Regions from separate parts of the Paenarthrobacter sp. TYUT067 genome, predicted to be linked through region 3. Evidence: riboswitches for the same ligand, from Rfam matches in the RefSeq annotation. Region 3 holds a riboswitch; each other region holds the start of a gene.
The links. Region 3 has a riboswitch for thiamine pyrophosphate ahead of thiO (glycine oxidase ThiO). Riboswitches for the same ligand answer to the same signal wherever they lie in the genome.
Positions count from the first base shown of each region.

Region 1 (10,532 bases), on a different contig from region 3:
TGGATCCTGGTTGGGCTGGTCATCGGTTCCATCCTCACTTTCGCCTACAGCGCCCGCTTCATGTGGGGTGCGTTCGCCGTCAAGCCCGGCGTGGAGCCCACGCCTTTCAAGCCCATCAAGCCCGCCTTCCTGGCCGCACCGGCAATCTTGAGCCTCCTGACCATCGCTTACGGTGTATGGCCGGCACCCGTGGACACCTGGATCCAGCCTTACGCAGCGCTATTCGCTGATGGCGCGGACGCGGTCGACGCCGGACACTTGGCTTTGTGGCATGGCATCACCCCAGCTTTGGGGCTGACAGCGATAACCTTCGCGGCAGGCGCCGCGATGTTCTACGGACGCAACCTCGTCTCCCGGGCACAAAGCGTGGTTCCGGACTGGGTGGATGGCGACCGCGCGTACCAGAACACCATTGGCGCCCTGGACGATATTGCCGTCTGGGTCACCGGCCGCACACAGCGTGGTTCGTTGTACTTCTATCTGGCAGTAATTCTGACGGTAGCGTTCGCTGTGCCGGCCACCGCCTTGATCATGGCCAACAAGCCCCTGCCGGACGGCATCTACCTCATTGACCCGAACTCCCCGCTGCAGATCGTGGCCGGAATCGGGATCGTGGTGGGTGCCCTGGCTGCGGTCCGGGCCAACAAGCGCTTCCTTGCGGTCCTCATGGTGTCAGTAACCGGCTACGGCATCGCCCTCATGTTCGCGTTGCAAGGTGCTCCGGACCTTGCCTTGACCCAGATGCTCGTGGAAACCATCGTGCTGGTGGCCTTTGTGCTCGCCATGCGCAGCCTGCCCGCTGAGCTAAGGGACCGGACCGGTGGCAGGCTCCGGGTGATCCGAGTGATCATCGGCGCAGCCTTCGGTATCACCATGATCTTCGTGGCCATCTACGCCATGGGCGCGCGCGTTGCCACCCCCATCTCACTCGATTTCCCGCGACTGGCCTATGAAGGTGGCGGGGGTCTGAACGTGGTCAACGTGACCCTCGTGGACATTCGGGCCTGGGACACCTTCGGGGAAATCTCCGTGTTGGCCATTGCCGCCACGGGCGTTGCCAGCCTGATCTTCGTCCGCAGCCGCGGCGATCGCATCAAGACCTCCGAAGCCGTACCTGAAGGCAGTGTGGGCCGCCGCACCGGTGTCGACCGTGATTCTCACGACGGCGCCGCCCTGGCCGTCGCCAAGAAGTTCACCGACGTCACGCGCGATGCCTGGCTGGTGGCGGGACGCACGCTGGCGCCGGAGCGACGCTCGATCATCTTTGAAGTAGTGACCAGGCTGATTTTCCACTCGATGATCGTCTTTTCCATCTACCTTCTCCTGGCCGGACACAACTTACCGGGCGGCGGCTTCGCGGGCGGTCTCACCGCCGGCCTAGCCCTCACCATCCGGTACTTGGCCGGTGGCCGGTTCGAGTTGAGCGAGGCAGCGACCATCAGTGCCGGCACCCTTCTGGGGACGGGACTTGCCACCGCGGCAGCCTCCGGTGTGGTTCCACTCTTCCTGGGAGGACAGGTGTTCCAGAGCGCGATCATCGAGTTCTGGCTGCCCGTCTTTGGTGACGTCAAGTTCGTCACGTCCACGATCTTCGACATCGGCGTGTACATCGTGGTGGTGGGGTTGGCGCTGGATGTCCTCCGCAGCCTCGGCGCCGAAATCGACGAGCACTTCGAAGGCAAAGGCGCGCCGCTCGCGGATGAAGATGCCGCCGAGCATCCCGAACTTGCCCACGAAGCCGCTGAATCCGCTGCGCTCGGGAAGGGTAACGCATGAGCATCAACCTGACCCTGCTGATCGTCATGGGCGTGCTGTACGCCTGCGGTATCTACCTAATCCTGGAACGCAGTCTGACCCGAGTGCTGTTGGGTTTGATGCTGCTGGCCAACGCAACCAACATTCTCATCCTGAGCACCGGAGGGTATGCAGGCCTTGCGCCGCTGTTCAGCAAGGAAACGGCCCCGGAGGCATACAGTGATCCTCTGCCGCAGGCACTGATCCTGACGTCGATTGTCATTTCCTTCGCGGTGACGGCCTTCATGTTGGGCATTATTTACCGCACGTGGGTCCTGGCTCGTCAGGATGAGATCCAGGATGACCTTGAAGACGTTCGCGTGGCGAAGACGCCGAGCTTCGATGCCGAGGACGATGCCATCGTGCCGCTGGAAACCTCGGAATTCGCGGTCACTCCTGCCAGCCCGGCGGATCGTGACAAACCGGACGCCACAGAGACCCCCAACACGGCAACAACCCGGGAAGGAGGCAGCGCGTGAATCTCGCGAACCTGTCGCCGCTAGCTGTCCTCCTACCAATTCTGGGTGCTGCCCTGGCGTTCTTGCTGATCCGCCATCAAAGCGCGCAGCGGGTGGTGAGCATTGGCATTCTCAGTGCAACCCTTCTGCTCGAGTGCCTGCTCCTGATCTCCGTATGGGATGGGGGCACCACCTCGGTCACTTTGGGCGGATGGCTGCCCCCGTGGGGTGTGGTCCTGGTAGTGGACCAGTTCTCCTCGCTCATGCTGGTGGTCTCTACCGTGGTGAGCCTTGCGGTGCTCATCTACGCAACGGGTCAGGGTATGGCCGACGGTGACCAGGAAGCCCCGGTCTCAATCTTCCACCCCACCTATCTGATCCTGGTGGCTGGCGTGTCCAACGCCTTCCTCACCGGTGACCTCTTCAACCTCTATGTCGGTTTCGAGATCCTGCTGACAGCAAGTTACGTGCTGATGACGCTGGGCGGAACGGGGCCGCGTATCCGGGCCGGTGTTACGTATGTGGTGGTTTCCGTGGTCTCGTCCGTACTGTTCCTCATTGCGATCGCCATGATCTACGGAGCCACGGGAACCATCACCATGGCGGACCTGGCCATCAAGCTGGCCGAGCTGGACCAGGGCACCCAGAACCTCCTGCATGTGATGCTGTTGGTGGCGTTCGGCATCAAGGCTGCAGTCTTCCCACTGTCTTTCTGGCTTCCTGACTCCTATCCAACTGCTCCCGCCCCAGTCACCGCCGTGTTCGCAGGATTGCTGACAAAGGTGGGTGTCTACGCGATGGTCCGGACAGAGACGCTCTTATTCCCAGGGGACACGCTGAACGTCCCACTGATGGTGGTGGCGCTATTGACCATGATTGTCGGAATTCTGGGTGCCTTGGCCCAGAGCGACATTAAACGTCTGCTGTCCTTTACCTTGGTGAGCCACATCGGTTACATGGTGTTTGGCCTGGCCATGAGCTCAGTGGCAGGTTTGGGCGCCGCGGTCTTCTACGTAGCCCACCACATCACCGTCCAGACCAGTTTGTTCCTGGTCACCGGCCTCATTGAGCGGCGTGGTGGCAGCTCGTCCATAGACCGCTTGGGTGGCTTGGCCAAGCTCTCCCCGCTGCTGGCCTTGTTGTTCTTTATCCCCGCGATGAACCTGGCGGGCATTCCGCCGTTCTCCGGCTTCCTGGGAAAGCTGGGGTTGTTGCAAGCAGGTGTGGAGCTGGGGACGCCGTTGGCGATCACGTTGGTGGTGGGCGGCGTGGTCACCAGCCTGCTGACACTGCTGGCGATCGCCCGTGTCTGGAACAGGGCGTTCTGGCGCAGGCCCGAGGACGCTGAGTATCCGGACCCCGTGCTAAAAACGCCCGGGAACGTGGGAGTACTTCCACGGACCATGGTGGGATCCACAGCTGGACTGGTGGTGTTCGGCGTGGCACTGACCGTCTTTGCAGGCCCGTTGTTCAAGGTCGCTGACGGCTCCGCAGGAATCATGCTGGACCGTTCGGCCTATATTCACTCGGTCCTCGGAGATTCGGTTGTGGTGCCGCCGCTGGTTCGAAGGGATGACGTGCAGACGGGGGATGCCAAATGAGCCGTAAACCGATCTCGTTCCGCACGGAACTGCCGCTGCTCATCTGGTTGGTGATCGTATGGGGTGCCCTGTGGCGGGACTTCAGCCCCGGGAATCTCCTGTTCGGCGCCTTGATTGCCGTGCTGGTGGCCAAGTTCTTCTACCTTCCGCCCGTCGAGCTCAGCGGCAGGTTCAACATTCTTCGCGCCATTCCCTTTGCGCTGATGTTCCTCGCCAAAGTGGTGGCAGCGAGCTTCCTGGTGCTGTACCTGGCTGTCGCAAAAGGGCCCAAGGTCCGCAGCGCCGTCGTCGCCGTTCCGTTGCGGAGCCATTCCGACCTCATGGTGACGGCCACCGGCCACGTGATCTCGTTGATCCCAGGCTCCCTGGTGGTGGAGGTGGACCGCTCCACTTCCACGCTGTACCTGCACGCACTGAACATTTATGAAGAGGCGGATATCGACAAAATTCGTCAGGAAACCCAAGACATCGAAGCAGGATTGATCCGCATTATGGGTACACGCGAAGAAGTCGAGGCGCTCAAGGCCGAACAACGGCCAGGGCTGGAAGGGGCGGCGCTGTGAAGGAAGTAGTTCTGGTGGTTACCGCCGTCATCCTCAGCCTGGCGGCCGCAGGTGCGATTGTCCGCATCGCCGTCGGTCCGTCCCTTCTGGACCGTGTTCTGGCATCAGATGTTTTGCTGGCCATCCTGGGCGCTGCCTTGGCGATTGACATGGCGCTGAACAAGCACCTGAACAACCTGATGCTGCTGGTGGCTCTGGCAGTGATCGGTTTTATTGGCTCGGTGACCGTTGCAAGGTTCGTGGCCGAGCGAAGGGAACAGAGCAATGAATCCTGACGCTTCGGGCCTTGACTCCGTCATTGATGCTGTCACCGCGGTGTTCCTGGTGGTGGGCGCGCTGATGTCCCTGGGCGCAGCCATTGGCTTGTTGAGGTTCCCGGACCTCATGAGCCGCATGCACGCAGCCACCAAACCGCAGGTCCTGGGTCTGTTCCTCATGCTGGCCGCGATTGGACTTCAGATGCGGACATGGTGGGTGTGGCCGGTTCTGTTGGTGGCATGGATCTTCCAGCTCCTCACAGCACCAGTGTCAGCTCACATGGTTGGCCGTTCTGCCTACCGCACCAAACATGGACACCGGGAGAAGCTCACCAAGGATGAACTGGAGGCCGTGGTCCAAAGGGCGGCTGCCGGCCAGGAACCGCGGAGCGACAGCTAGCAGCAGCAACGACGAACGCCGGGTCACCTGCAGGTGACCCGGCGTCGTGGTTTGGATGCCTAGACGATGTCGTGGCTCTTGGCGAAGCGCGCGATGGCCCGCTGGGTGCCCCGGCTCGCCAGGACTTGGATGAGCGTGCTGACAAAGGCGGAGATCAAAGCGAAGGTTAAGGCCGAGCGCAGGCTGGTTTCTGCGTCGTCATGACCCAGGGGCGGCTTGTTGCCTGTTGCCTTTTCCCACCCTTTGTTGACGAGTTTGGTGCCCACGAAGCCTGCCCCGAGGCTTACTCCGGCACCGATCAGCTTAAAGAAGAGGTTCATGTCCCCAGCCTAGCTGGCTACACCCATCGCACGCGTTAGCGACGGTTTTCCCGCTCCTTAAGGAACGCTGCCATGGAGCCCACCGGCGCCAGCACCGGGACGACGCTGTGCTCGGCCGTCCAAACCTGGTCAACTGTTCCGAACCCGGCAAGTTCCTTGAGGAGGTAATAGGTTGGCGGCATCAACTTCAAAGTGCCGGCCGCTTCCGCTGCAAGAATCTCCGCCACAGGCATCCACAATGATTGCCAAGCCTCGGTTGTTTGGTGTTGGGGCGTAGCACCAGCTGTTGGCTTGGCAATGTAGAAGAAGGTGTCGAAGCGCTTGGGCATGTCCGCGGGCGTGATCCAGTTGGCCCACGGGCGGAGGTGTCCGGCTTCGATGGTGAGCCCGGCCTCCTCCTGAACTTCGCGGATGGCCGCAGTGAGTATTCTCCCGGCGTTCCTCACGGCTTCGGCAGGATCCGCGCCCACGGAGCTCTGGTTCCATTCTGACGCGTGGCGTTGAAGCAATTCCTCCGGGTAGTCCCACCCGGACCCGTCCGCGGAGTCCACACGTCCTCCCGGGAAGACCACCATTCCGGCCGCGAAGTCCATGGTGCTGACCCTGTGTTGGACGAAGGCTTCGAGCCCGGCAGGGGCATCACGGAGCAGGATGACGCTTGCGGCCAGACGTGGTTGGGGCACAGCGCTATGGGTGGTGGGAAGGTTCGTCATGACGTGTGCCCCTTTGCCGCGGTGAAGTCTGCTGGTTCATTCTCTCAGGTCCCGTTGTGTGGCCCGGTGTGCATGGAATGGTGTGGGTTTAGGGTGCAGAGTGGGCCTCGCAACGCGCACGGGGGTCAGCACTGTGCTCCGCCGCGGCTGATTGTGACTGAATGCCGCCCAACGGACCAGCGCCCGCCGCGGACTCAGGTGTAAACTGAACCAGCCCATCAGGGCAGATTTGATAACGACAGGGGAGCGCCGCCGTCGGACTCTGCAGAGATGCAGGAGACGCGAGGGCGCTGAGAGTGCGGATAGCCGCAGACCCTCGAACCTGATCCGGTTAGTACCGGCGCAAGGGAGTCGAGCTTCTCAGAGTGTCCGGATCCGGGCGGCGCAGGCCAGCTGGATGACGGGTAGCACTTTCCCCTCCTGTAACCTCAGGAGGCAGAAAATGACCACGGTAAACGTGAAGAAGACCAGTTATAACTGGCGTGTTGTAGACATTGTTGTGGCGGCTTTGATCGCCATTGCCGGCGGCGTGATTTTCTGGGCATGGTCCCAGGGCGCCGCACTGGTCTCCATCCCCATGAATGCGACGTATCCGCCGCTCACCGGTCTGATCGCCGGCGGCTGGATGATCCCTGCGGTCCTGGGCATGCTCATTATCCGCAAGCCGGGTGCAGCGCTGTTCTGCGAGGCTGTTGCCGCCACGGGTGAGCTCATCATGGGTTCGCAGTACGGCACCACGGTGCTCATCTCCGGCATTTTGCAGGGCCTGGGCGCCGAACTCATCTTCGCGGCGTTCCGGTACAAGAAGTTCAACCTGCCCACTGCTCTCCTTGCGGGCGCCGGCGCGGGTCTCTTCTGCGGCCTAAACGACTCCTTCCTGCCCTGGGGCTGGAACATCGCTTACGAGGCCATCGACAAGCTGGCCTACATCACCTTCACCACGATCTCCGGGGCGATCATCGCGGGCGCACTCTCGTGGATTGCGACGCGCGGGCTGGCCAAGACCGGGGTGCTGAGCTCCTTTGCCTCGCGCAAGGCCGCTTCGGAGCCAGTCTTCAACTGATGTCCGCGACACTTAGCGGCGCGGTGCAGCCTGCTGCCATCTCCGCCGAGGGCTGGGGGTGGCGGCATGCAGGCCGGGCCCAAGCTGCCATTGAGGGCCTGGACCTTCGGATTGAACCGGGGGAGCGCGTGCTGCTGCTGGGTCCTTCGGGTGCGGGCAAGTCCACGCTCCTGCATGCCCTTGCCGGGGTTCTGGGGGACGAGGAAGACGACTCGGATGAGACCGGCTCCCTGCTGATTGACGGCGTCGCGCCCCGCGAGCAGCGTGGCCGGGCCGGGCTGATGCAGCAGGACCCTGAGACACAGGTGGTCCTCTCGCGCGTGGGTGACGACGTCGCCTTCGGCGCGGAGAACCTCGCCGTCCCAAGGGACGAGATCTGGGAACGCGTCCATGAAGCGCTCGACGACGTGGGGTTGCGTACCGCGGCAGGCGGCGGTTTGGCGTTGGATCACCCGACGGCGGCACTCTCCGGTGGACAGAAGCAGCGCCTGGCGCTGGCCGGCATTTTGGCGATGCGACCCGGCCTGATCCTGCTGGACGAACCAACAGCAAACTTGGACCCGGCGGGCGTTCTGGAGGTCCGGGATGCGGTAGGGCGGTGCCTGGACAAGACCGGCGCCACCCTTGTTGTGGTGGAACACCGAGTGTCCGTGTGGAAGGACCTGGTGGACCGGATTGTGGTCCTGCAGCCAGGGTCAACAAAGGCGGCGGGCTCGGACGGCTTGGGAGCGGGCCGGGCTACAGGGGGCGTCCTCTTGGACGGGCCGCCGGACCAGGTACTTTCTGAAGCCCGCACCATGCTGATGTCAGCCGGCGTCTGGGTGCCGGGATATGTTCCGGCGACCCGGGAACGGCGGAATGATCCCCACGCCGAACCCCACACCGCGCAGCTCCTCCTCGCGGCGCAGGACCTCGCAGTTTCCCGGGAAAAGCCACGACGCAAGAGGTTCAAGACCATCCCACCCGTGCCGGTTCAAACGGGCATCAGTGCACAGGTCAGGGCAGGCCAAGCGCTGACCATCACGGGTCCGAACGGTGCCGGCAAATCCACTTTCGCGCTCACGTTCGCCGGCCTTCTTGCGCCGGTGGACGGCAAGGTCAGTGCCGCCGTCGACCTTTCCCAGGGTGCCGGTATTGACCCGTACAAGTGGAAAGCCGAGCAGTTGATCTCCCGCATTGGCACGGTTTTCCAGGAACCTGAGCACCAGTTCGTCACAGGCAACGTCCTGGATGAGCTCATGTTTGGTCCAAAGCATCTTGGCCACGGCGAGGAACGCGTGGATGAACTGCTGGAGCGGTTGCGGTTGACGCACTTGGTGGATGCCAACCCGTACACGTTGTCCGGCGGGGAGAAGCGGCGGCTCTCGGTGGCCACGGTGCTCGCGGCCCATCCGAAAGTGCTTGTCCTGGACGAGCCCACGTTCGGTCAGGACGCCAACACCTGGGCAGAACTGGCGTCGTTCCTTTCCGAGCTGCTGGACGCTGGAACCGCGGTGGTCTCCGTGACCCACGATCAGGAATTCAGTGCCGTACTCGGCGGAACGGAATTGCGGCTCGGCCCGGTCCAACAGGGTGAAGCCACACGTCAGGAAGCGGGTGCAGCATGAGGGACGCCTTGAACCTGCGCGGGAACCATGCCCTCCTGACCAAAGCCAACCCGTTGGCCAAGTTCGTATCCGTTTTCCTGATTTCCTTGGTGCTGGCCCTGTCCATCGACTGGGTCTCGGCCTCCACAGCACTGGTTGCGGAACTGGCGCTCTTTCCACTGGCCGGACTCACTCTCAGGCTTCTGTGGCAGCGGGCCTGGCCCCTGATCATCGCGGCAGCGATCGGCGGCTGGAGCACCGCGATTGTGGCGGCGGACAGCGGAGCTGTGCTGCTCGACGTCGGACTCTGGTCCATCAGTGAAGGTTCCCTGGAGCTGGGGCTGGGTTTCATGCTGCGCGGTTTGGCGATTGCGTTGCCGGCCATTCTCCTGATGACCTGCACCGATCCCACCGACTTGGCTGATGCCTTGGCGCAGAAAGCAAAGCTGCCACACCGCTTTGTCCTGGGGTCCCTCGCGGCGATGAGGCTGGTGGGGCTCATGGCCGAGGAATGGCAGACCATTGGCATGGCCCGCCGCGCCCGTGGGGTGGGTTCACAAGGCAGCCCGTTCCAACGCCTGAAAGCAACCCTCGGCCAGAGCTTCGGGCTCCTGGTCCAAGCTGTTCGCAGGGCTTCCCGGCTGGCTGTGACCATGGAAGCGCGCGGTTTCGGCGGGGGCCGGCGGACGTGGGCGCGCGAATCTACGTACTCGCTGTTGGATGCGTGGGTGGTCCTTGGCGGACTGGTGATCGCCGCCGGTGCGGTGCTGACGGCCGTTGGAGCGGGAACTTGGAGTTTCGTCTGGCGTTAGCGCTGGAGGCGTTGGTGAGCTGGGCACCAAGCGTGCCGCCGGTAGCGTTGGGGGCCGCCGGCGGCACTTTTTGTCCTCTCTACGCGGGCTCAGAGAGCCTGCTGCTCCTGGATTTCATCGAAGCCTGCGCGGGTCAGGAACCCCAACTGGGCTTCCTTCTCAGCGAGCTGAATGATGGGACCCAACTCAAAGCACGTCGCTTCCAGGCGGCGGAGGGCCTTGGCGTTGCGGGAGTCCGGTTCCACCACAATCCGGTCCTTGCCCGGCAGGGAGAACATGTACTTGATCAAGGACGTGCCCAGCCGGGGGGTGAAATGCGGGATAGGCCGTGTGGCGGGGGCCAGAAGCAGGTGCATGCCGATGTCCGCCTCGCGGGCGGGGTATGCCTCACCCACGGGATCGTGCAGGGGCTCGTAGGTCTGGAAGAGGGCCAGTGGCTCCCCGTCAAGGAGGGCCAGGAAGGCGTGGTGGGTCTCCAAGGAGTCCAGGAACTCGTAGATCCCTTGGACTTCGTCCCTGGAGTTTTCCGTCATGCCCCAGAACTTGGCGCGGGGTTGGGTGACCCATTCGAAGATGAAGTGGATGTCCTCGGCAGGAACCAGCGGGACAAGCCGCAATGCGCCCCACCCCTCGAGGTCTTCAGCGTAAACGGTGGTGCGGACAGAGAAGTCCTGGGTGGTGGTGGTCATGGCTTCCTTCGGGGCTGATGCGTTCTGATGCGGATGCTGGCGGATGTGGGGTCACGAGAGGGACGGAACGGGCTGGTCAGGGATGATCTTTGGCCAACGAAGGCCAGTCAGTGACCACCAGGGCGAGTTGACCCGCGGTCCAGAGCGGCAGCTGATCGGCGAAGTGCCGGTGACCTGGCGAGCCGGAAGCACCGAAAGGCACAATCCAACGGCTGTTACGCCGATCAGCCAGGTCCCAGACGTAGCGGGCCACGGGCCCACGGAAGCTTCGGTCTT
Region 1 is NZ_JAMOIT010000009.1:87,306-97,837, reverse strand. Features, by position in the region: gene MOD31_RS10115 (Na+/H+ antiporter subunit A) at 1-1,776, shown strand, start outside; gene MOD31_RS10110 (Na(+)/H(+) antiporter subunit C) at 1,773-2,273, shown strand; gene MOD31_RS10105 (Na+/H+ antiporter subunit D) at 2,270-3,853, shown strand; gene MOD31_RS10100 (Na+/H+ antiporter subunit E) at 3,850-4,416, shown strand; gene MOD31_RS10095 (monovalent cation/H+ antiporter complex subunit F) at 4,413-4,691, shown strand; gene mnhG (monovalent cation/H(+) antiporter subunit G) at 4,681-5,073, shown strand; gene MOD31_RS10085 (DUF4235 domain-containing protein) at 5,133-5,393, opposite strand; gene MOD31_RS10080 (NUDIX hydrolase) at 5,429-6,106, opposite strand; TPP riboswitch at 6,337-6,473, shown strand; gene MOD31_RS10075 (ECF transporter S component) at 6,549-7,169, shown strand; gene MOD31_RS10070 (ABC transporter ATP-binding protein) at 7,169-8,776, shown strand; gene MOD31_RS10065 (energy-coupling factor transporter transmembrane protein EcfT) at 8,773-9,567, shown strand; gene MOD31_RS10060 (GNAT family N-acetyltransferase) at 9,657-10,256, opposite strand; gene MOD31_RS10055 (penicillin acylase family protein) at 10,333-10,532, opposite strand, start outside.
Region 1: another riboswitch for thiamine pyrophosphate. It lies ahead of MOD31_RS10075 (ECF transporter S component); the one in region 3 lies ahead of thiO (glycine oxidase ThiO).

Region 2 (10,532 bases), on a different contig from region 3:
CGAGGCGATGGACCGGGTCCAGCAGATCTGCTCCACTGGTTCCAGCCTGCGCAAGGCCGCGAACCTGCGCGTTCGCCTGCCGCTGCAGGAACTGACTGTGGTGGCACCCGGTGCGGATGCGCTGGAAGGCTTCGCCGCCGTCGTCGCTGATGAACTGAACCTCCGTTCGGTCCGTTTGCTCGACGCCGCTACTGCGTCACCGGAGGAGTTCGGGATTGAGCAGAAGCTCGTGGTGAATGCCCGGGCTGCTGGCCCGCGCCTCGGAAAGAACGTGCAGCAGGCCATCAAGGGATCCAAGTCCGGCGACTGGTCTGTCAGTGACGCCGGGGTGGTGGTGGCTGGTGGACTGGAGCTCGAGCCGCAGGAATACACGCTGGAAACCGTGGTGGCAGAAGCGGCCGACGGCGGTGCTGCCGCCAAGAAGGCAGTCGCGGTGCTGCCCGGCGGCGGCTTCGTGGTCCTGAACACCGAGGTCACTGCTGAACTTGCAGCCGAGGGGCTGGCCCGTGACATGGTCCGCGCCATCCAGCAGGCCCGCAAGGATGCCGGGCTCAACGTGAGCGACCGCATCCGCACTTCCGTGGCGGCCGGGCAGGACGTGGTGGATGCCTTGGAAGCCAACTCGGAGCTCGTTAAGACCGAAACGTTGACGTTGGAACTGGAAGTCCTGTTGGCCAGTGTCGACGAACCGCAGGTCACGGTCGCAAAGGCAGGTGCCTGATCCATGTCTGACGAATTCTCGGTTGAAAGCGTCTATGCAGAACTCCTGGGCCGTGCCCCGGAAAACAAGATGGAACCGCGCCTTGCTCCGCTGTTCCGCGCCATGGATGTTCTGGGGGAGCCCAACAAGGCATACCCGATCATCCACATCACGGGCACCAACGGCAAGACGTCCACGGCCCGCATGATAGAAGCTGGACTTCGTGCCCACGGGCTGAGTACCGGCCGCTACACCAGCCCGCACCTGTCCAAAGTGACTGAGCGCATCAGCATTGACGGTGAGCCGGTGCCGGATGCGACCTTCGTGCGTATCTGGGACGAGATCCGTCCTTACCTGGAAATCGTGGATAGCGAACTGGTTGCCGATAACCAGCCGCGGCTGACCTACTTCGAATGCCTAACCATCCTGGGCTTCGCGGTGTTCGCCGACCAGCCTGTTGATGTTGCCGTCATGGAAGTTGGCCTTGGGGGCATCACCGATGCCACGAACGTCGGCGACGGCCAAGTCTCAGTGATCACGCCGATCTCCTTGGACCACACGGATCTTTTGGGTGACACCACTGAGGACATCGCCTACGAGAAGTCCGGCATCATCAAGCCGGGCGGCTTCCTGGTGAGCGCCGCTCAGCCGGTGGACGCTGCGCAGGTCCTGTTGGAGAAAGCCCGGGAAGTGGATGTGCCGTTCCGCTTCGAGGGCGTTGAATTCGGGGTGGAGTCCCGTAGCGTTGCAGTGGGGGGCCAGGTCCTGACTATTCAGGGCCTTGCAGGACGTTACGAAGACCTGCTGCTGCCACTGCACGGCGCCCACCAGGCTGAGAACGCGGCTGTGGCCGTTGCGGCTTTGGAAGCATTCTTTGGCGGAGGAGAGAAAGAACTCGACGCCGATGTACTCAAGGAAGCCTTTGGCACCGTGACGTCACCTGGCCGGCTCGAAGTAGTGCGCACTGCGCCCACCGTCGTGGTGGACGCTGCGCACAACCCTGACGGAATCCGCGTCTCCTCCGAAGCAATCCAGGAGGCCTTCAGCTTCAGCAAGCTGGTGGTTGTAGTTGGCGTTCTGCGGGAAAAGGATGCCGAGGAGATCCTCAAGACCCTCAAGGAGTCCCTCGGCGGACTGGCCGAGGAATTCTGCTTCACCCAATCCAACTCGGCCCGCGCCGTGCCTGCAGCGGAACTTGCCGAACTCGCCGTCGACCTCGGATTCGGCGAGGACAACGTTCACATCGCCGAGAAGTTGGACGATGCCCTGGAGTGGGCTGTGGAACGCGCTGAATCCAAAGATGACCTTGCAGGCGGCGTCCTGGTGACGGGTTCCATCACCGTGGTGGCCGAAGCAAGGATCCTGCTCGGAAAGGCAAGTGCCTAACATGGCGAAAATGACCAAGGCTCAGCGCGAATGGCGGCCCGGCATGCCCAAGAAGCGCCGGTCCACCAAAGTAATGTTCGCTTCCACCGTGCTCCTGCTTGAAGCGTTCGTCGCGTTCTTCGGTACTCTGGCGGTTTTCGGCTTGAGGCGCGGGGAAGTTGATCCGGGCATCATTTTGGGTGTCGGTATAGCACTGACGGTGGTGCTGGTTCTGGCCTGTGCCGTGCTCTCGAAGCCGTGGGGCATCGCCCTCGGCTGGGGGCTGCAGGTGGTGCTGATCCTGACGGGCTTCGCCGAACCCACTATGTTCATTGTGGGGATCCTGTTTGCCATCTGCTGGTGGTACGGAATCAGGGCTGGAATGCGGATTGACCGCGAGGTGGCACAACGTGACCGCGAGCAGGCCGAATGGGACGCAGCCCATGGTGACCAAGCAGACCCGCAAACCCCGTAAACTGGCTGGGAAAACCACCGACCAACCATATTGGAGCAACTGTGAGCATTGAACGGACCCTTGTTCTGGTCAAGCCCGACGGCGTCGCCCGCAACCTGGGCGGAACCATCCTCGCCCGGATCGAAGCCAAGGGCTACACCCTGGCGGAGCTGAAGAAGGTCAACGCGACCCGTGAGCTGCTTGAGCAGCACTACGAGGAACACGTGGGCAAGCCGTTCTATGAGCCACTGGTTGAGTTCATGCTGAGCGGACCGGTCATCGCAGCAGTCTTCGAAGGCCACCGCGTGATCGAAGGCTTCCGCTCGCTGGCCGGAACTACGGATCCCACGACGGCTGCGCCGGGCACCATCCGCGGTGACTTCGGCCGCGACTGGGGCCTGGCAGTCCAGCAGAACCTCGTCCACGGCTCAGATTCAGTCGACTCTGCCGAACGTGAGATCAAGATCTGGTTCAAGGGCTAAGCAAAGCCCTTCGGGAAAACAATTAAGGCCAATGTTCTTCGTGAACATTGGCCTTAACTGTTTTTGCGGCGAGTGGTGGTTCTACGCTGTGGACGGCACGAAGAGGTGCATGAAAGAGAAGAAAATAGTGGCGATGACGGCCACATACAGCAGGGCAACGATGATCCAGCCTGAACCGGACAGCAGCTTGACCACTGCGGGTGGCGCCTTGATGACCCCGCTGGTGACGTTGCGGATGGTCACCCAGACGAAAAGCGGGATCATGGCGGCCCACACCACCATGCAGAACGGGCACAGAACGTGGATTGCGTAGAGGGCCTGCGACCACAGCCACACAACAAAGGCGAATCCGAGGGTCACGCCGGCTTGGAGACCCAGCCAGTAACCGCGTGAATACTTTGCTCCGGCGAGGATGCCCATGGCCGTAGTGATGATCACAGCAAAGGCGACGATGCCGATGAACATGTTAGGGAAACCGAACACAGAGCTCTGCGGTGTCTGCATCACGGCACCGCAGGAGACAAAGGGATTTACATCGCACACGGTTACATGGTTGGGATCCTTGAGCACCTCAAGTTTCTCCAGTACCAGGGCTCCGGACGCCAACCATCCAATAACACCGGTGATCAGCAACAGCCAGGCAAAGGGCCTGTCCCGGACCGTCGCGGGAAGGGAGTCCTGAGGGGTGGACATGTCCTCCACATGGACTGTGGCTTGATTGGCCAGGTTTCCCCTGGCGGTGCTTGGCATCGTGGATGTGGTCCTTTTCGACAAATGGCCCGGCAAGCCGGGAAGGGCTCTTGGGAGGATTGTAACGCCGAAGACTGGGCGCCGGCCCCAGCTTCGCTGGCGGAGTTCCGCGACACAGCGGCCTTCGCCGCGAATGTGCAGGGGTGTGAGAGAATGAACATGGCCGGACGTCGATCCACATTCGACACCCGGTCCGGTGACTTTGTTCCCAAGACCGCCAGTATGAGCTGGGCATGCCCGGATCACGTGATCCTCGGTGGGCCCGCCATGACAATGGACGGCACCTGGTTGTGGCAGCAGAACAACGGGTTCCAGAATAAAGCCGCCGGCCTTCCAGGGCTGCCGCACCCCAATGCTGGTGCGAACCGGGAGGCATACTGCCGACTTCTGTCAACGCCTGCGGGTTTTGACAATATTTGCTCCACTGGGCGCCGGATGTGGCGGCGTCGCTGGGGCAGGAGTGTTGCCACATATGGATAATGACCAGGTTGTAGCCGTTAATGACGAGGCAGCTCCCGCGGAAACTGCGGAAGCGCCCAAAAAAGCCACCAGGACCCGGCGCAAGGCAGCGCCCAAGGTTGCTGCTGACGTAGAGGCGCCTGCGGCTGACACGCCGGCGCCGGAAGCGACCCCGGAGGCCACCAAAGCGCCGGTGCGCCGCACCCGCTCCCGCAAGAAGGCAGAGCCTGCCGAGCCTTTGCCCGGTTTGGGGGATGACGCCACTGCCGCGCCCGAAGCCGCCGCAGAAGCCGCGCCCGAAGCGATGGCCGAACCTGCCCCCGAAAAGCCGGTCCGCCGCCGTCGTACTGCCAAGCCCAAAGCTGAGGTAGCCGAGGCACCCGCAGCTGCGGAAGCCGTGGCGGACAGCACGACGCCGGAAAAGGCCCAGCCCGAGGCACCTGCCGCTGAAGCAGCTGCTGACGAGACTGAAGCCCAAGCCGCCACCGAGGAACCCGCCGAGGAAGCCGCTGCTGCCGCCTCCACATCATTGTTCATGGAGCCGGTTTCCATCACGTCCATGATCTTCCAGGCCCCGGACCTCACCACCGTTCCCCGCGTTGCCCCGGTTGAAGAAAAAGCCGAGGAGCCCGAAGAAGAAGCCGAAGTCCCTGCCGACGGCGAGCTGGAAGACGCTGGTAGCCGTCGTCGTCGCAGAAGCCGTGGCCGCCGTGGTCGCCGCGGAACCGAACGCGATGAGAACGAGGCCGAGGACGGCACCGAGACTGACGATGAAGAAGCGCCGGCACCTGAAGCCCTTGAGGAAGGCGTGACGTCTCGTCGTCGTCGCCGTCGTCGTCGTGGAGACCAGGATCTTGAACTGACGGGCGGCGCGGATGATGATCCGCCCAACACGGTCACCCGCGTCCGTGCCCCCCGCCCCATCACCGAGACAGCTCCGTCAAACCGCGTGACGGGTGTCAAGGGCTCCACCCGGTTGGAGGCCAAGAAGCAGAGGCGCCGTGAGTCCCGGGAGACCGGCCGCCGCCGCCAGGTCATCACCGAGGCCGAGTTCCTTGCCCGCCGCGAATCGGTGGACCGTCAAATGATCGTTCGCCAGCGCGACGACAGAATCCAGATCGGTGTCCTGGAAGACGGTGTGCTCGCCGAGCACTTCGTGTCCAAGACCCAGCAGGACTCCCTGATCGGCAACGTGTACTTGGGCAAGGTCCAGAACGTGCTGCCGTCCATGGAAGCTGCTTTCGTGGACATCGGACGCGGCCGCAACGCCGTCCTGTACGCCGGTGAAGTCAACTGGGACGCGGTCAACCTCGAAGGCCAGCCGCGCCGGATCGAGAACGCCCTGAAGTCCGGAGACTCCGTCCTGGTTCAGGTCACCAAAGACCCCGTGGGTCACAAGGGTGCCCGCCTCACCAGCCAGATCTCCTTGCCCGGCCGCTACCTTGTGTACGTGCCCGGTGGTTCCATGACCGGCATCTCCCGCAAGCTGCCCGACGTCGAACGCAACCGACTCAAGCGCATCCTGAAGGACCGCCTGCCGGAAAACGCAGGTGTCATTGTCCGCACAGCCGCTGAGGGTGCGTCGGAAGAAGAGCTGACGCACGACATCAACCGTCTGCGTGCCCAGTGGGAAGGCATCGAAGGTCAGGCCTCCTCCACCAAGGTCCTTGCCCCTGAACTGCTGTACGGCGAACCGGACCTCACTATCAAGGTGGTCCGTGATGTCTTCAATGAGGACTTCTCCAAGCTGATCGTCTCCGGTGACGACGCCTGGGACACCATCGAGGCATACGTAACCTACGTTGCCCCTGATCTGGTGGGCCGCCTCGAAAAGTGGACCAAGGATCAGGACATCTTCGCTGCATGGCGCATCGACGAGCAGATCCATAAAGCCCTGGAACGTAAGGTCTTCCTCCCGTCCGGTGGTTCGTTGGTCATCGACCGTACCGAGGCCATGACTGTGGTGGACGTCAACACCGGCAAATTCACCGGCAGCGGTGGAAACCTTGAAGAAACGGTCACCAAAAACAACCTTGAAGCGGCCGAGGAAGTGGTGCGCCAGCTCCGTCTGCGCGACATCGGCGGCATCATCGTCATCGACTTCATCGACATGGTCCTCGAATCCAACCGCGACCTCGTCCTGCGACGCATGGTGGAGTGCCTGGGCCGGGACCGCACCAAGCACCAAGTGGCCGAGGTGACGTCCCTGGGCTTGGTCCAGATGACACGTAAGCGCATGGGCACCGGCCTTCTTGAGGTATTCGGTGAGCAGTGTGAGCATTGCGCCGGACGTGGCGTCGTCACTCATGACGAGCCCGTTGAACACCGGCGCGCCAACGTGGTGGCAGCCGAGCAACACCGCCCGCACTCCGAGGTACAGCAGCCCGCTGCACGGACGGAACGCAAACGCCGCCGCGGGAAGGGTGGGGGACAGGCCGTAGCCGAAACCCCTGCACAGGTCCATACGACGACGACTACCCCGGTTGCCCCCGCGACCCCGACTGAACCGCAGGATCCTGCCCGGCAGGCCAAGGCGGAGGCCACCAGGGCTGCCCTGGCAACCATTGCCGCTGCGGCGCACGCCGCGCACCTGCACGACGACGAAGTTCACCGTGCAGAAGAGCAGGCACGGGCGGCCGGCCAACACCAAGGGACGGCCGACGCCGGATCTGGAACCTCAGCCGGCAACGAAGCGGGGGCATCAGCACATGAAGCCGCCAACCGCGATGCAGCCGCCCAGGAAGCCAGGTCCACTCCGGTCCTGCGCTTCGGCGGAGAAGAAGTTGCGTTGCCGTTCGTGGAGCATCACGAGGAACCGCAGGCAAACAAGCCTGCCATGAGCCTGGACCTCCTGGCAGAAGCGTTCTCCCACCTTGGCGCCGCTCCGGCATCTGAGGAACAACCCGCTCCGCTGGCCGTACAGGAGCCTGCTGTGGCCCGGAAGGCTGACGCACCGGCGCGGGTTGAGGAAGATCCTGAGGCTTCGGCATCTCCGCGGGGTCGTCGTGGTCGTCGCAACCGCAGTGCCAGCCGGGCTCAGGGTGCGGCCAATGAAACCAGCGTCGAGCACCATGTGGTGACGGCCTCGGCCCCCCAGGGCTCGTCCCATGAGGCCAAGGCGCCCGTGGAGCCAGTCAAGAAGGCGCCGGCCTCCGAGCCCATCATTCTAGGAGTCGGGGTTCCAGCCTCGGAGCTTTAGTCACGGCCGAGCCGCTCTCCGCGGCCAACATCGGCTCAAAGGGCCCTGCGCTACCTGCATCTGGCGGGAGCGCAGGGCCCTTTTTACGTTGCGTTGAATCCTTGGCGGGGGACGCGTTCCACGGTCACATCCGGGCTCCCGGATGGTTCGGTACCTGCAGCACCAGGCTTCCCGGCTAGGCTAGGGGACTGACACGGGGTGCCGGGCGATGGGCCCGGCTGAGATCCAGACCCGTTGAACCTGTCCGGTTAGCACCGGCGAAGGGATGTCCTCATGGCTGCATCACTACATTCATCTGTGTACCCGCTCCACTCGGTATACCCGCTGGACGCTCACACGTCAGCCCGCCAGGTCCCGCGCGTTCTCACTATTGCCGGTTCGGACCCTTCCGGCGGTGCCGGAATTCAGGCGGACCTGAAGAGCATTGCAGCGTTGGGTGGGTACGGCATGACTGCCATTACGGCTCTCACCGCGCAAAACACAGTGGGGGTGAGCGCAGTCCACGTCCCTCCGGCGCATTTCCTGCGTCAACAACTGGAAGCAATTAGCGGCGACATCATCGTTGATGCCGTCAAGATCGGAATGCTCGGCGATGCTGCCGTCATTGCCCAGGTCCGGGACTGGCTCGAAGAGGTGCGCCCCGCCGTCGTGGTTCTTGATCCGGTGATGGTGGCCACCAGTGGCGACCGGCTGCTGCGGGAGTCCGCGGAGAATGCCCTGCGTTCACTGCTACCCCTGGCCCACCTCATTACTCCCAATGTTCCTGAGCTTGCCATGCTGCTGGGGGAGCCTGAGGCAGCAGACTGGGCTTCGGCACTGGAGCAAGGCAAGCGGCTTGCTGCGGAGTACGGAAACACAGTTCTGGTCAAGGGTGGCCACTTGCCGGGCCCGGAATGCCCGGATGCCTTGGTGAACACCACAGGGCTTTTGTCACGGGATGTTGTGGAGGTATCAGGTCCCCGCGTGGCGACGCGCAACAGCCACGGAACCGGTTGCTCTCTTTCGTCCGCCCTGGCCACCGTCCAGGCCCGCACGGGCAACTGGGAAACATCACTGCGGGAAGTAAAGCCCTGGCTACTCGGAGCTTTGACAGCCTCGGCGGAACTCCAGGTAGGCCGGGGGAACGGTCCGGTGCATCACTTCCATCACCTCCAGCGAGCGTCAGCCCCGGGCGCCTTCGCTGCGGCTTTGTGGGAGGCGGCCGTTCCGGAACTCGAATCCATTCATGGACTTCCCTTTATTCAGCAACTCCAATCCGGAGAACTCCCAGAACGTGATTTCACTTACTACCTCGCCCAGGATGCGATCTACCTCAACGGGTACTCCCGGGTCTTGGCACGTGCCGGCGCCCTGGCCCCCACGGAAGAAGAGCAACTGTTCTGGGCCAGGTCATCGCAGCAATGCCTGGAGGTAGAGTCGGAGTTGCACAGGACGTGGCTAAGCAGCCGTGAAGCGCCGACCGCACTGGGGCCGGTCACCAAGTCCTACGTGGACCATTTGCTGGCAACGTCCGCTTCCGGCAGTTACGCCGTGGTTCTCGCCGCAATACTTCCTTGCTTCTGGTTGTACGCGGAGGTGGGGCGGCAGCTCCATGCCAATTACCTGAATGCGGGCGCCGCGGCGGACCATGCGTATGCCGACTGGCTGACGACCTACGCTGACGAGGACTTCGCCGCGGCAACGCGGAAAGCGATCAGCCTCACGGATGCTGCGGCGGTCGCGGCTTCTGATACGGAGAGGGCCGCGATGATGGAGGCCTTCACCCAGTCCTGCCGTTACGAGACCGCATTCTTCGATGCTCCCAGGCTGTTTGCCTGAGTTTGCCGGGCGTCACTTTGGCAGGGTTCCCTTGGGCGGATTAGATGCGATTGCGGGGACACTTCCGCGCGTCGCTGGCCGAATCGCGTTAATCTCGCGCAAACACGGTAGGCTGTATGGGCACGGTGCCGGGAGAGTCCGTATCAACTGGTGACGCAAGTCACGAGGTAGCCTCCGGACTCGGCCTCATTTGCAGACGAAGGTCAAACTAGCGTAATCTTGATCTTCGGTGCTTACGCCAACACTTGGGTTATGCCCCTTGGAATTGTTCATGGGATGACTCGCGGGCTTCGATCAGAAGTCCACGGCGTTGAGGCACAGCGCGAACCAGGCCTGATTCCGGTTCAAGGTTCCGCACGCAAATTTTGTAATAAACGTCGAGAGAAGTGAGTACCCAAGTGGTGTACGCGATTGTCCGCGCAGGCGGCCGCCAAGAAAAAGTTTCCGTTGGAGACTACGTAACGCTGAACCGCGTCCCCGGTGGAGCCGGTAGCACGCTTGAGCTGCCCGCATTGCTCCTGGTTGACGGCGACAAGGTCACTTCCGCTGCTGCGGAACTGGCCAACGTCAAGGTCACGGCTGAGATCCTCGAAGACCTCCGTGGTCCGAAGATCGTCATCCAGAAGTTCAAGAACAAGACCGGCTACCGGAAGCGTCAGGGTCACCGTCAGGAACTGACCAAGATCAAGATCACCAGCATCGCGTAACTTTCGTTACCGCTGTTCAGGTTTTTCAGTTTCCCCAGAAATTTAGAGGCAGGCATTTCACATGGCACACAAAAAAGGCGCGAGTTCCACTCGCAACGGTCGTGACTCCAACGCTCAGTACCTGGGCGTCAAGCGTTTCGGTGGTCAGGTAGTTTCCGCTGGCGAGATCATCGTTCGCCAGCGTGGAACCCACTTCCACCCGGGTGCAGGCGTCGGTCGCGGTGGCGACGACACCCTGTTCGCACTGCAGGCCGGTGCGGTTGAGTTTGGTACTCGCCGCGGCCGTCGCGTAGTGAACATTGTTGCTGCTGCAGCTGCAGAGTAACAACAAGTTCTGAACCGGTGGAGCGGGCCAAACGGCCCGCTCCACCGTTCTTTTAACCGCATTACAATCGACTAGGGCGCCGTAGCGCACTGGTTTTTGCAACAGCGCTGGCAACAGCAACAAACGCTGTAAGACAGCAACTGAGGAGATCCACGTGGCGAGCTTTGTAGACCGGGTAGTCCTGCACGTATCCGGCGGAACCGGCGGCCACGGCTGTGTCTCTGTCAAGCGTGAGAAGTTCAAGCCCCTCGGCGGCCCTGACGGCGGCAACGG
Region 2 is NZ_JAMOIT010000020.1:56,320-66,851, forward strand. Features, by position in the region: gene ileS (isoleucine--tRNA ligase) at 1-721, shown strand, start outside; gene MOD31_RS17385 (folylpolyglutamate synthase/dihydrofolate synthase family protein) at 725-2,086, shown strand; gene MOD31_RS17390 (DUF4233 domain-containing protein) at 2,088-2,540, shown strand; gene ndk (nucleoside-diphosphate kinase) at 2,582-3,001, shown strand; gene MOD31_RS17400 (vitamin K epoxide reductase family protein) at 3,083-3,751, opposite strand; gene MOD31_RS17405 (Rne/Rng family ribonuclease) at 4,224-7,409, shown strand; TPP riboswitch at 7,594-7,692, shown strand; gene thiD (bifunctional hydroxymethylpyrimidine kinase/phosphomethylpyrimidine kinase) at 7,683-9,227, shown strand; gene rplU (50S ribosomal protein L21) at 9,626-9,934, shown strand; gene rpmA (50S ribosomal protein L27) at 9,996-10,259, shown strand; gene obgE (GTPase ObgE) at 10,414-10,532, shown strand, end outside.
Region 2: another riboswitch for thiamine pyrophosphate. It lies ahead of thiD (bifunctional hydroxymethylpyrimidine kinase/phosphomethylpyrimidine kinase); the one in region 3 lies ahead of thiO (glycine oxidase ThiO).

Region 3 (10,532 bases):
CGGTCCACTTCGGCGTTGTCGAAGTGATACTTGGTGGGGTTCTTGACGTACACCAGAATGTTGTCGTGCTTGGTGGGCCAGCGGTTTTTGGCGCGGGCGCCGTAATCGTAGGCCCAGATGATCTCGTTAAGGAAGCATTCCCGGCCGAAGATGGAGTCCAGCATCACCTTGGCGTAGTGGACTTCCCGGTAATCCAAATGCAGATACAGGGTGCCGTCGTCGGCCAGCAGCCGCCAAGCCTCCACGAGCTTGGGCTCCAGGAAGGACCAGTAGTCGCTGAAGGCGTCGTCGTAGCTGTGCAGGGCGCCCTTGATGGTGTCGTAAGAGCGGCCTTTGAAGCCGACGCGGTCGCCGTCGCCGTCCGCGTTGCGGACCATGCGGGTTTCCTGGCGGCGTTGGACCCGGCCCGTGTTGAAGGGCGGGTCCACGTAGATGAGTGTGAAGGCGCCGTCCGGCAGCGTAGGGAGGAATTCCGCGTTGTCCGCGTGCACCACCAAGTTGCCGCCGTCCGGCGCCCAAACAGATTCAGTCATTGAGGTTTTTAGGCCTCGGTGCTACCGGACTGGGCAGCTGCGGTCTCACCGGAAACCACTTCGCCGTTGCGGCGGCGCGTGCGGGTCCGGCGCGTGCGGGCCGGCTTTTCTGCGTTGTCTGCGGTGGCAGTGCGGGTTTCCGATGCACCGGCAGCGGGGGCTGTCTCACCATCAGAGGTACGACGGCGGCGCGTACGGTTGCGGCCACCCTCGCCCTTGGATCCGCTGGACTCGGCGTCGCCGGACCTACCGGAGCGTCCACGACCGCCATCACGACCGCCGTCGCGCTTGCCGTCACGTCCGCCATCGCGGCCTGAGCCGCCGGAGCGTGCATTCTTCTTGCCGGTTTCGCCGAGGTCCTCGAGGACTTCGGCGTCAACGCCGGCGAGGACGCGCTTGTTGCGCGGCAGACGACCCTTGGTGCCCTCGGGAATGTCCAGATCCGTGTACAGGTGCGGCGATGAGGAGTAGGTTTCAACGGGCTCGGGGACACTGAGTCCCAGGGCTTTGTTGATCAGGCCCCAGCGAGGCATGTCGTCCCAGTCAACAAACGTGACGGCGGTGCCCTTGTTGCCGGCGCGGCCCGTACGTCCAACGCGGTGCAGGTAGATCTTTTCGTCCTCCACGCACTGGTAGTTGATGACGTGGGTAACGTCATCGACGTCGATGCCGCGGGCTGCGACGTCGGTGGCCACCAGGACGTCAACCTTGTTGTTGCGGAACGCGCGGAGGGCCTGTTCACGGGCGCCTTGGCCGAGGTCGCCGTGAATGGCTGCAGCCGCGAAGCCGCGGTCCACGAGTTCCTCGGCAACCTTTGCGGCGGTGCGCTTGGTCTTGGTGAAGATGATGGTTCGGCCACGTCCGCGGGCCTGCAGGATGCGGGCCACAACCTCGGTCTTGTCCATGCTGTGCGCGCGGTAGATGAGCTGGCGGATGTCGCGCTTGGTCAGGCCTTCATCATTGGGGTCGGCTGCCCGGATATGGGTGGGCTGCGTCATGTAACGGCGAGCCATCGCGATCACGGGGCCGGGCATGGTTGCCGAGAAGAGGAGGGTCTGGCGGACTGCGGGGGTGCCGGCAATCAGGGTTTCCACGTCCGGGAGGAAGCCAAGGTCCAGCATTTCGTCGGCCTCGTCAAGGATGACCATTTTGACGTTCTTGAGGCTGAGGTGCTTTTGCTTGTAAAGGTCGATCAACCGGCCGGGGGTGCCGACAACGATTTCCACGCCCTTCTGCAGGGCATCAATCTGGGGTTCGTAGGCACGGCCGCCGTAGATGGTGGCGATGCGGGCGTTGCGCTTGCGTGACGCGGCCTGGAGGTCGTTGGCTACCTGCACGGCAAGCTCACGCGTGGGGACGATGACCAGGGCCTGCGGTGCGCCCGGGACAGCGAGCTTGGCGTATCCTGCATCATCCCTCCCGGCGACGCGCTGGAGGGCGGGGATGCCGAAGCCCAGCGTTTTTCCGGTACCGGTTTTGGCTTGGCCGATGATGTCGTGGCCGCTCAAGGCGACCGGCAGGGTCATGGCCTGGATCGGGAACGGGTGTGTGATTCCGGCGTCGGCCAAAGACTCAACGATGTCGGCGCGGACGTTGAAATCAGCGAACGACTTCTCTTCGATCTCGTGGGGCGTCTCATCCGAGATGATCGTTTCCTCGGGTTCGATGGATTCGGTTCCGGTGGAGTCCGTCAGGACTTCGTGGGTATGCAATTCACTCACAGGGAGTTTCCTTATTCATTTAGGCATTGGCGCTGCATGCTCAACGGGGCGGTAGAGCCGTACCGGAGCACGAACGGGCGCGCAAGCAAATCCAGTGGAAGCCGATCGCGGGCTATCTAAGTACTGGCACTGGTGACCAGTTGGTACATCTCAAGATCGCGTAGGGGCGGGCTTGTTGAGTTCAAAAATTAACTGAATCAACGACCGGGCATCCATTACTACACGCCCAGTCTATCCTCTGAGGGCCGGAAAGCCCGGATCGCCGCATGAACGCCGGTCAGGGCAGCAGCTCGAACCTGATTTCCCGGCTGGCAATGTCGGCCTTGAGCAACCGCACCCGGACTGTGGTTCCGGACTCCATTTCTCCGTCACACCGGGCGGTAACCGCGGGGTCTGCTATCTGTATGACGCCGAAGGGCCCGTTGCCGTTGCTGCTGCCGTTGCCGTTCTTTGAGCTGGATCCGTTGGAGGGTTTGGATCCGGAAATGACGACGGCGTCGAATTCCTGGCCGATGTGATTGGCCACCAAGGCTGCTTCCACGGTGTCCAGTGCGGCGCGCTCAAGGCGTCCGGCCAATTGGTCTGAGGAGGCCATGATCTCCGGCAGCGAGGGGAGTGCTTCCCGGGCCCATTGCGGGATGTCGTGGTTGTTGCTGAGTGCTTCGCAGATCACCAAGACAAAGCGATCGATGAGCCGCCGCAGGGGTGCGGTGGTGTGCGCATACGGAGCCCCGATGGCTGCTTGGATGACCTCCGCGGGCACCTCACCGTCAAAGGGTGTGTAACCGGCGCCCCTGAACAACATGCCGGCAGAGTGCAGGATGGCCAACTGTTTGGGATCGGACGCGTCCAAGGTCCGCAAATATTCGCCATAGGATACTTGGCCGTCCCAGGGCTTTCCGAGTGCAGAAGTCTGGCGCTTGAAATGGAGCAGCGACCGATCGTCAGGTGCCGGCATGGTGCGCAGTATCCCCACTTTGCCATCAAGCATCATCTGAGCTGCGGCCATGCCGGTCATGAGGGATATCTGCGCGTTCCAGTCCTCAACCGGCAGCGACGGCGCAGCAACGATCCTGTACCCGCCGCCGTCGGTGGCTTGAACTATTTCCTGTTCCGGCATGTTCAGGCTTGCGCCCCCGCGTTGCCGCTCCAGCTCAACGCGTTTGAGCCCTACTTCTTTGAGGAGCTGAAGAACGGGTGGGGCTGTACCGTCGTCGAGTTGCTGTTGAGCGCCCTTGTAGCTCAGTTTGGCCCTGCTGCGCACGGCAGCCCGGGCAACGGTGACCGTCTGAACTTCGGCTTTGGCATCCAAGTCAAAACGCCACACGAAAGCACTGCAATCCTGATTGGCAAGCAGGCTGCCGGCGTTCTCGCTGATAACTTCCGGATGCAACGGGATCCGCCCGTCAGGAGCGTAGAAGGTTTGTCCGCGTTGACGCGTTTCTGCGTCCAACGCCCCACCCGGAGCCACGAAAGACGGAACATCGGCGATTGCGTAGAGGACCGTGTAACCGTTACCGGTGCGGTCGATGAACAGGGCCTGGTCCAGGTCGGTGGATGTCGCCGGATCGATAGTCACAAACGCTATGTCCCGCAGGTCCTGTTCCGGAAGCTCGAGGGCGTCTACGGCCTGCTGTGCTTCTTCCACAGCGTCTGCAGGGTATTCACCGGGGAGTTCCAGCTCTGTCCTGAGAGCGGCAAGGGCCGCGGCGAGCTGGTCCGATGAGTCGTCGACGTTGGGTGCTATCCGATGATGTGACACGAAATTCAGGTTAGCCCGAAATGGGCCGATAGTCTTGGACGCGCTAGCGAAGGAACCCGCCGTCCATGAGGGACGGCGGGTTCCTTCTTTGAGCGCGTAAGCCTGTCCGGGTGGGTTATTGACCGGCCGGAGGTGTCAGCGTGAAGGTTGCGGCCTCATCGCCATAGACATCAGTGACCACGATCTTGGTGGGGCCGTTCTTGATGTCGAACGCGATCACTCCCTGTTTGACCTCCCCCGTGGCGACGCTCCCCATCGGCAGGCTGCCCAGGTCCTCAGTGAGGAACAGCAACTCACCTTCTTTTCCGTCAGCGTCGAAGGCCTGGAAGTTCGTTGAGGAAGCGAAGCTTGTCCCCGTCAGCGTCTCCCAGGACACCTCCACCACGAGGAACCCCCCGTTGGCGGGTTTCATGTACGACATCGAGGGGATTTCGTTGGTGTAAAGAGAATCGACCACGCCCACCTTTACCTTGGTGCTGTCATCAACATCCACGGTGAAGGAGTTCGCCTCGTTGGCAGTGCCAGGCGAGGGCACCAGGGGCCCTTGACTGGCGGAAGGGAGCGGTGCAGCAGGTGTGGTTCGTCCCTGCTGGACTGCAGCGGCGAAGAGGGTGAAAGACAGCACAGTGGACACAATTCCCACGATCACACCAGCGAACCAGACGACGATGGTGATGATCCACGCCTTCTTCTTGTTCTCCAGGTAGCCTGCCAGCGGCCTGCCCTCTTTGTCCCGGGCGTTTCCTGTCAAGGTGATGATGAGGTCCACAATGGACCAGATGCCGAAGCCGCCGGCAGTGAGCAGCTTCGCGATTCCGGTACCAATCTTGCCCAGATAGAAGCGGTCCACACCCAAGCCACCCAGAAGCAGCGCCAAAATCCAGGTGGTCATGAAGGACTTGGCCGGAACCGCCCCGCCCGTAGTTCCATAAGGGCCTGAAGCCGGTCCGGGTTGGTAGCCAGGCTGTGCTCCACCTTGGAACTGGCCGCCGTAAGCATAAGGCGCGGCCGGGACCTGCGGAACTCCTGATCCGGCATCGTTTTGGGGCGCGGGCGGGTAACTCGGGTGACTCATGGAAATTCCTTCAGTGAAGTGGGTGCGAGGAGGAGGACGGGCGGTATGCAGGGCACATGGCAGTCAACTCACGTCGAGCCAGCCTAGTAGGAACGAGGCCGGAAGCAGAACGCAAACCCCGGGAATCTCATGCCCGGCCAGGGATAGGCTGGGTTCATGGGCATATCCCCGGACGCCGCAGCCTCTGCCAGGGAACTCTCAGCGGAGTTGCTTGGAGCCATGGCCTATGGCGAGCTGTCTGCTTTCGGACGGCTCTCGCTGGACTCCCGTTATGCTCCCACCCTTCATGACAGGTCAGTGCTGGCGAAGATCGCTGTGGGTGCCTACGGCAACTTCGCGCTCCTCAGCGATCGATTGGTGGAGATGGGGGTCGACCCCGAACATGCGATGCTGCCGTTCCAGCGTTCCTTCGACCATTTCCACGAGCGCACCAAACCGGGAGACTGGTTCGAATCCGTCATGAAGGCCTATGTGATCGACACTGTGTCGTCGGACTTCTACAGGGCTGTCGCGATGTTCCTTGACCCACAAACGCAGCATTTTGTTGAACGGGTGGCTTCCCCCGATCAAGCCACTGAAGTCCTTCGGGTTCTGCTGAGGAGGGCCCTGAGTGATGACCCACGCCTGGCATCGCGCCTTGCACTGTGGGGCCGCCGCCTGGTGGGAGAGGCCTTGACGCAGGCGCAACGCGTCGGCATGGAGCACCCGCGGCTGGGCCCAACGCTGAGAAGCGGAGGGGACTCGCGTGCTGAAGTGAAACGGCTGACGACGGAACTCGCCGGGAAGCATTCCCGCCGGATGACGGGCCTTGGCCTGACAGCGTAGACGCCGGCCAGCTCAGGACCGGCTAGGGCTCAACGGTGTCCAACGCCTGCAGCAGCGACTTCGCTGCCGCCGTCGGGTCTGTTGCCTCCGTGATAGCGCGCACGACGACGATGCGGCTGGCCCCCGCGGCGACTACCTGTTCAACGTTGCTGTGGTCGATGCCGCCAATGGCGAACCACGGAAGTGTCGTCACGTCGCCTGCACGTTTCTGTGCCTCTGCGGCATATGTGACCAAACCCGGACCCACAGCCGCGCGCCCGGGTTTGGTGGGCGTTGCCCAGACCGGACCCACACAGAAGTAGTCCAGTCCCAAGGGGCCTTGGGCGGTAGCAATTGCCGCGTCGATTTGTTCCGGTGTGTGGGTGGAAAGACCGATGCCGGTGACATTCGGCAGGAGTGTGCGGGCGGCCGTCAGAGGCAGGTCCTTCTGACCGATGTGGAACACGGGAGCCCCGGAAATACTGGCAACATCGGCCCGGTCGTTGACAGCCCACAGCCGTCCGTGCCGTTGTGCGACGCTCCGCAAAACGGCCAGCATTTCAAGCTCCTCGGCAGCTTCCAGCGTCTTGTCGCGGAGCTGGATGATGTCCACACCACCGGCGAAAGCGGCGTCCACAAAGTCTTCAAAATCGCCCTGCCGTTGACGGGCATCAGTGCACAAATAGAGGCGGGCAGAGGCGAGGGCGTCAGGCTGGGTCATGGAAACCAGAGTAGTTCCTCTAAACTGGGCACGTGCTGCGGGAGCCGCGACATTCGTCATATGACTGTCCGGCTGAGAGGGCTTCAGCGCCGACCGCTTGACCTGATCCGGCTAGTACCGGCGTAGGGAAGGAAACCAATGGCAGATCCCCGCCATACCCCCATCCAGGCAGACGTGGCCGTCATTGGCGGCGGCATCATAGGCCTGGGCATCGCTCATGAAGCCCGGCGACTTGGCCGTTCAGTGGTGCTGATCGACCCCGCCCCGGCCTCGGGCGCAACGTTCGCCGCCGCCGGAATGCTTGCACCCGTCAGCGAACTGCATTACCAGGAGGAAGACCTCCTGGAATTGATGATTGAGTCTTCCCGGCTGTGGCCCTCCTTCGTGGACAGACTGCACTTGGGGGGAGCGGGCAGCGGATACCGCACGACGCCCACCCTCGCCGTGGGTGCCGACGCAGCCGACCGCAGGGCGCTCGCAGACCTCAGGAACGTACAGCTCGCAGCTGGCTTGGGAGTCGAACCTCTTGCCCTGCGGGACGCGAGGAACCGCGAGCCGCTCCTTAGCCCGCAGATTTCCTGCGCTTTCGACATTCCCGCCGACCACCAAGTGGATCCGCGAAAGCTCGCCGCCTGCATCCTGGCTGGATTGGCTAACCATTCGCCTGACGACGCCTCCTGGGTGCCCGGGGCCGATGACGGATTCGCCGTTCTTTCCCCGGCGCGCGGTGTGCTGCGGGATGGCGGGCGGGTCACCGGAGTGGAACTCGAATCCGGAGTCGTGGTCCTTGCCGCGGAGACTGTGGTGGCCAACGGGCTGGGGGCATCCCACGTGTCGGGGCTCCCTGAAGGACTGACCCTTCCAGTGCGGCCGGTCTATGGCGACATCCTCCGGCTTCGCGTCCCCGAAAAGCTCCGGCCCTTGGTGACGTCCACTGTTCGGGGGATGGTTCGAGGCGTTCCGGTTTACATCGTTCCCCGGGACGACGGAACCGTGGTGATCGGAGCGACGCAACGCGAAGACCGGTTGTCAGCGACTTCCAACGCAGTCTCGGCCGGCGGCGTCTATCAACTGCTGAGGGATGCCCAAACTCTGGTCCCCGCAGTGGCGGAACTGGAACTCCTTGAAGCAACTGCCCGCGCCCGCCCCGGCACTCCGGACAACGCCCCCCTGCTTGGACGGGTCAGCGGTCCCCACGGCGACGTTGACGGCTTGGTGATCGCTACAGGATTCTTCCGCCACGGTGTACTCCTGACTCCCGTAGCCGCCAGGATCGTGGGCGAACTCATCAACGGATCCAAGGACCCTCGATGGGCTCCGTTCCTGCCTGATCGCTTCGCGGGCAACGCTTCAGTTCCCCAAGTACTCACACCAGCAGCACACGCTCCCACCAAGGAAACAGCATGAACATCAAACTCAACGGAACCGATCACGCAGTCTCCGATGACGCATCCGTCAGCACTCTGGTCACAGCGATCACGGGCCGCGCCTTGGACCCTCGCGGTCAAGCGGCCGACGGCGGCAAGCTGGGAGTCGCGGTCGCACGTAACTCCGAGGTGGTTCCCCGCAGCCAATGGGCCGTGACGGCGCTGGCCGACGGAGACGAACTCGAACTCGTAACAGCAGTCCAAGGAGGCTGAACCATGACAACAGCAAACATTGACGTTCGAACCACTGATGTGCTGGCGATCGACGGCGTGGAATTCGGTTCCCGACTCATCATGGGCACCGGAGGCGCGCCGAGCCTTGATGGCCTGGGATCAGCGCTCCTGGCTTCGGGGACCGAGCTCACCACCGTAGCCATGCGGCGCTACTCACCCGCCGAAACGGGATCGCTGTTCCAGCTCCTGGTGGACCACAACATCCGGGTACTTCCCAACACTGCGGGCTGCTTTACTGCCAAGGACGCCGTGATGACCGCTGAACTGGCCCGCGAAGCGCTGGAGACAGATTGGGTGAAGTTGGAAGTCATCGCCGACGAACACACGCTCCTGCCCGACGCCGTGGAACTGGTGGATGCAACGGAACAACTGGTGAACCGGGGCTTCAAGGTTTTCGCCTACACAAATGACGATCCCGTGCTCGCGCTCAGGCTCGAGAACCTGGGTGCCACCGCCGTCATGCCCTTGGGATCACCCATTGGAACCGGCCTCGGCATCCTGAACCCACACAACATTGAACTCATCGTGTCCCGGGCCTCCGTACCCGTGGTCCTCGACGCGGGAATCGGAACCGCCTCCGATGCCGCGTTGGCCATGGAGCTGGGCTGTGACGCCGTGCTGTTGGCCACCGCTGTAACCCGGGCCCAGAACCCGGTGCAGATGGGGGAGGCCTTCAAGCACGCTGTCATCGCCGGTAGGCTTGCGCGGCAGGCAGGCCGGATTCCCCGGCGGGAGCACGCGCTCGCGTCCTCGGCGATGGAAGGCCGGGCAGAGTTCCTCTGATCCGAACCCTCGGAATGTGGCAGCCGGGCTCGGCGACTCATTTCAGAACGACAACCTCGGCGCACACGCGGCGTCGTGCGGGGCTTAAGTCGTGCCGGGGCTTAAACAGTAGTGACCGCCACCATGGGGTGACGGTCACTACTGTCTAAGGTTCTAAAGCCGCAGCGCCTTGGTGAGGGCCGCAGTATCGTGCTGGGTCCTGGTCCGGCCGAGAAAGAGCACCACGGCAACCGCCGCGGCAGTGCCGAGCACAATAGGCAGGACCCACGGAATCCACGTTGCGCCAGGCTGGTAGCCCAATCCGGCGCTGATGAACGCGATCCAACTCAGGGTGCCCACAGCTGCTGAGACACCGGCCGGCAACGCGATCCCGTACTTGCCGTGCCGCTTGTCGTTGGCCCACACAATGAAACCGGTGGCAATGGTGGCCAGAACCACCACGACGAGAGAAAGCATGAAAACTCCTTAGCGGACGACGAGACGTAGGAAGACCCTAGAGAGCGCCGAAGCCGACGCGCCGGGTTTCCTCGGCGCCGATTTCCACGTAGCCCAGCACGTTGCCGGGAACAATGACCTGTCGGCCCTTGTCATCAGTGAGGCGAAGCTCGGAGCCTTTGGTCACGGCCTCAGCCACAATCTTGGCGACGGCGTCGGCATCCAGGGAGGATTCGAGCACGATCTCACGGCCAACGTTCTGAATGCCGATCTTTACTTCCACAGCAAGGCCTCCAAGCCAATCAAGTGTTAAGTCAGTCCTCTATTTGTAGCCTAGGACTCTTTGGGGAATCGACTGATTCCGCGCCAAGCTAAACGATAGATCAGATCGCTGGCCACATCGAGGTCCAGGTTTCCGTCCGTTTCGAGCCAATATCTGGCGCTGACCTGAGCCATTCCGGCCAAACCACGGCCAAGAAGCTGCGCTTCCAGAGGGGGCAGTTTGGTGTCCTCGGCAATGACACGGGCCACGGCGTCCGCGAACGTTTTGTTGAAAGTCTCCAAACGCGAACTGACATCGGCATCATTGATCAGGTCCGATTCGAACACCAGGCGATGGGCTTGGTCGTCATCGGCAATGAACCTGTAGTAAGCGCGCATGACGGCCTTGACGCGTTCCTTGTTATCCGTGGTGGAGTTCAAGGCGTTGAGCATCAGCTGCGTCAGGGTTGCAAGGTGGCTGTCCAGGAGCGCCATGTAAAGCTCGCGCTTGGAGGGAAAGTGCTGATAGAGCACTGGTTTGCTCACGTGGGCGGCCTCCGCGATTTCGTCCATGGCTGCCCCGTGGAAGCCGTTGGCAACGAATACTTCCAGCGCCGCGGTCAGCAACTGTGCGCGGCGCTCGTCCCGCGGCAACCTTGGTGAACGCGTTGTACCTGCCCGTTCCTGCCTGGCCGGTGCCCCATCGTTTGCCCGTGTGCCGTCAGCCACAGTCTGCCGCCTTTCCTTCGCAGTTATGACTACTCTACCGGGGGGTA
Region 3 is NZ_JAMOIT010000018.1:68,732-79,263, forward strand. Features, by position in the region: gene MOD31_RS16430 (site-specific DNA-methyltransferase) at 1-533, opposite strand, end outside; gene MOD31_RS16435 (DEAD/DEAH box helicase) at 542-2,254, opposite strand; gene MOD31_RS16440 (RNB domain-containing ribonuclease) at 2,532-4,016, opposite strand; gene MOD31_RS16445 (TM2 domain-containing protein) at 4,132-5,091, opposite strand; gene MOD31_RS16450 (ferritin-like fold-containing protein) at 5,248-5,916, shown strand; gene thiE (thiamine phosphate synthase) at 5,939-6,616, opposite strand; TPP riboswitch at 6,644-6,762, shown strand; gene thiO (glycine oxidase ThiO) at 6,755-8,023, shown strand; gene thiS (sulfur carrier protein ThiS) at 8,020-8,256, shown strand; gene MOD31_RS16470 (thiazole synthase) at 8,260-9,060, shown strand; gene MOD31_RS16475 (hypothetical protein) at 9,214-9,516, opposite strand; gene MOD31_RS16480 (DUF3107 domain-containing protein) at 9,554-9,778, opposite strand; gene MOD31_RS16485 (TetR/AcrR family transcriptional regulator) at 9,829-10,532, opposite strand, start outside.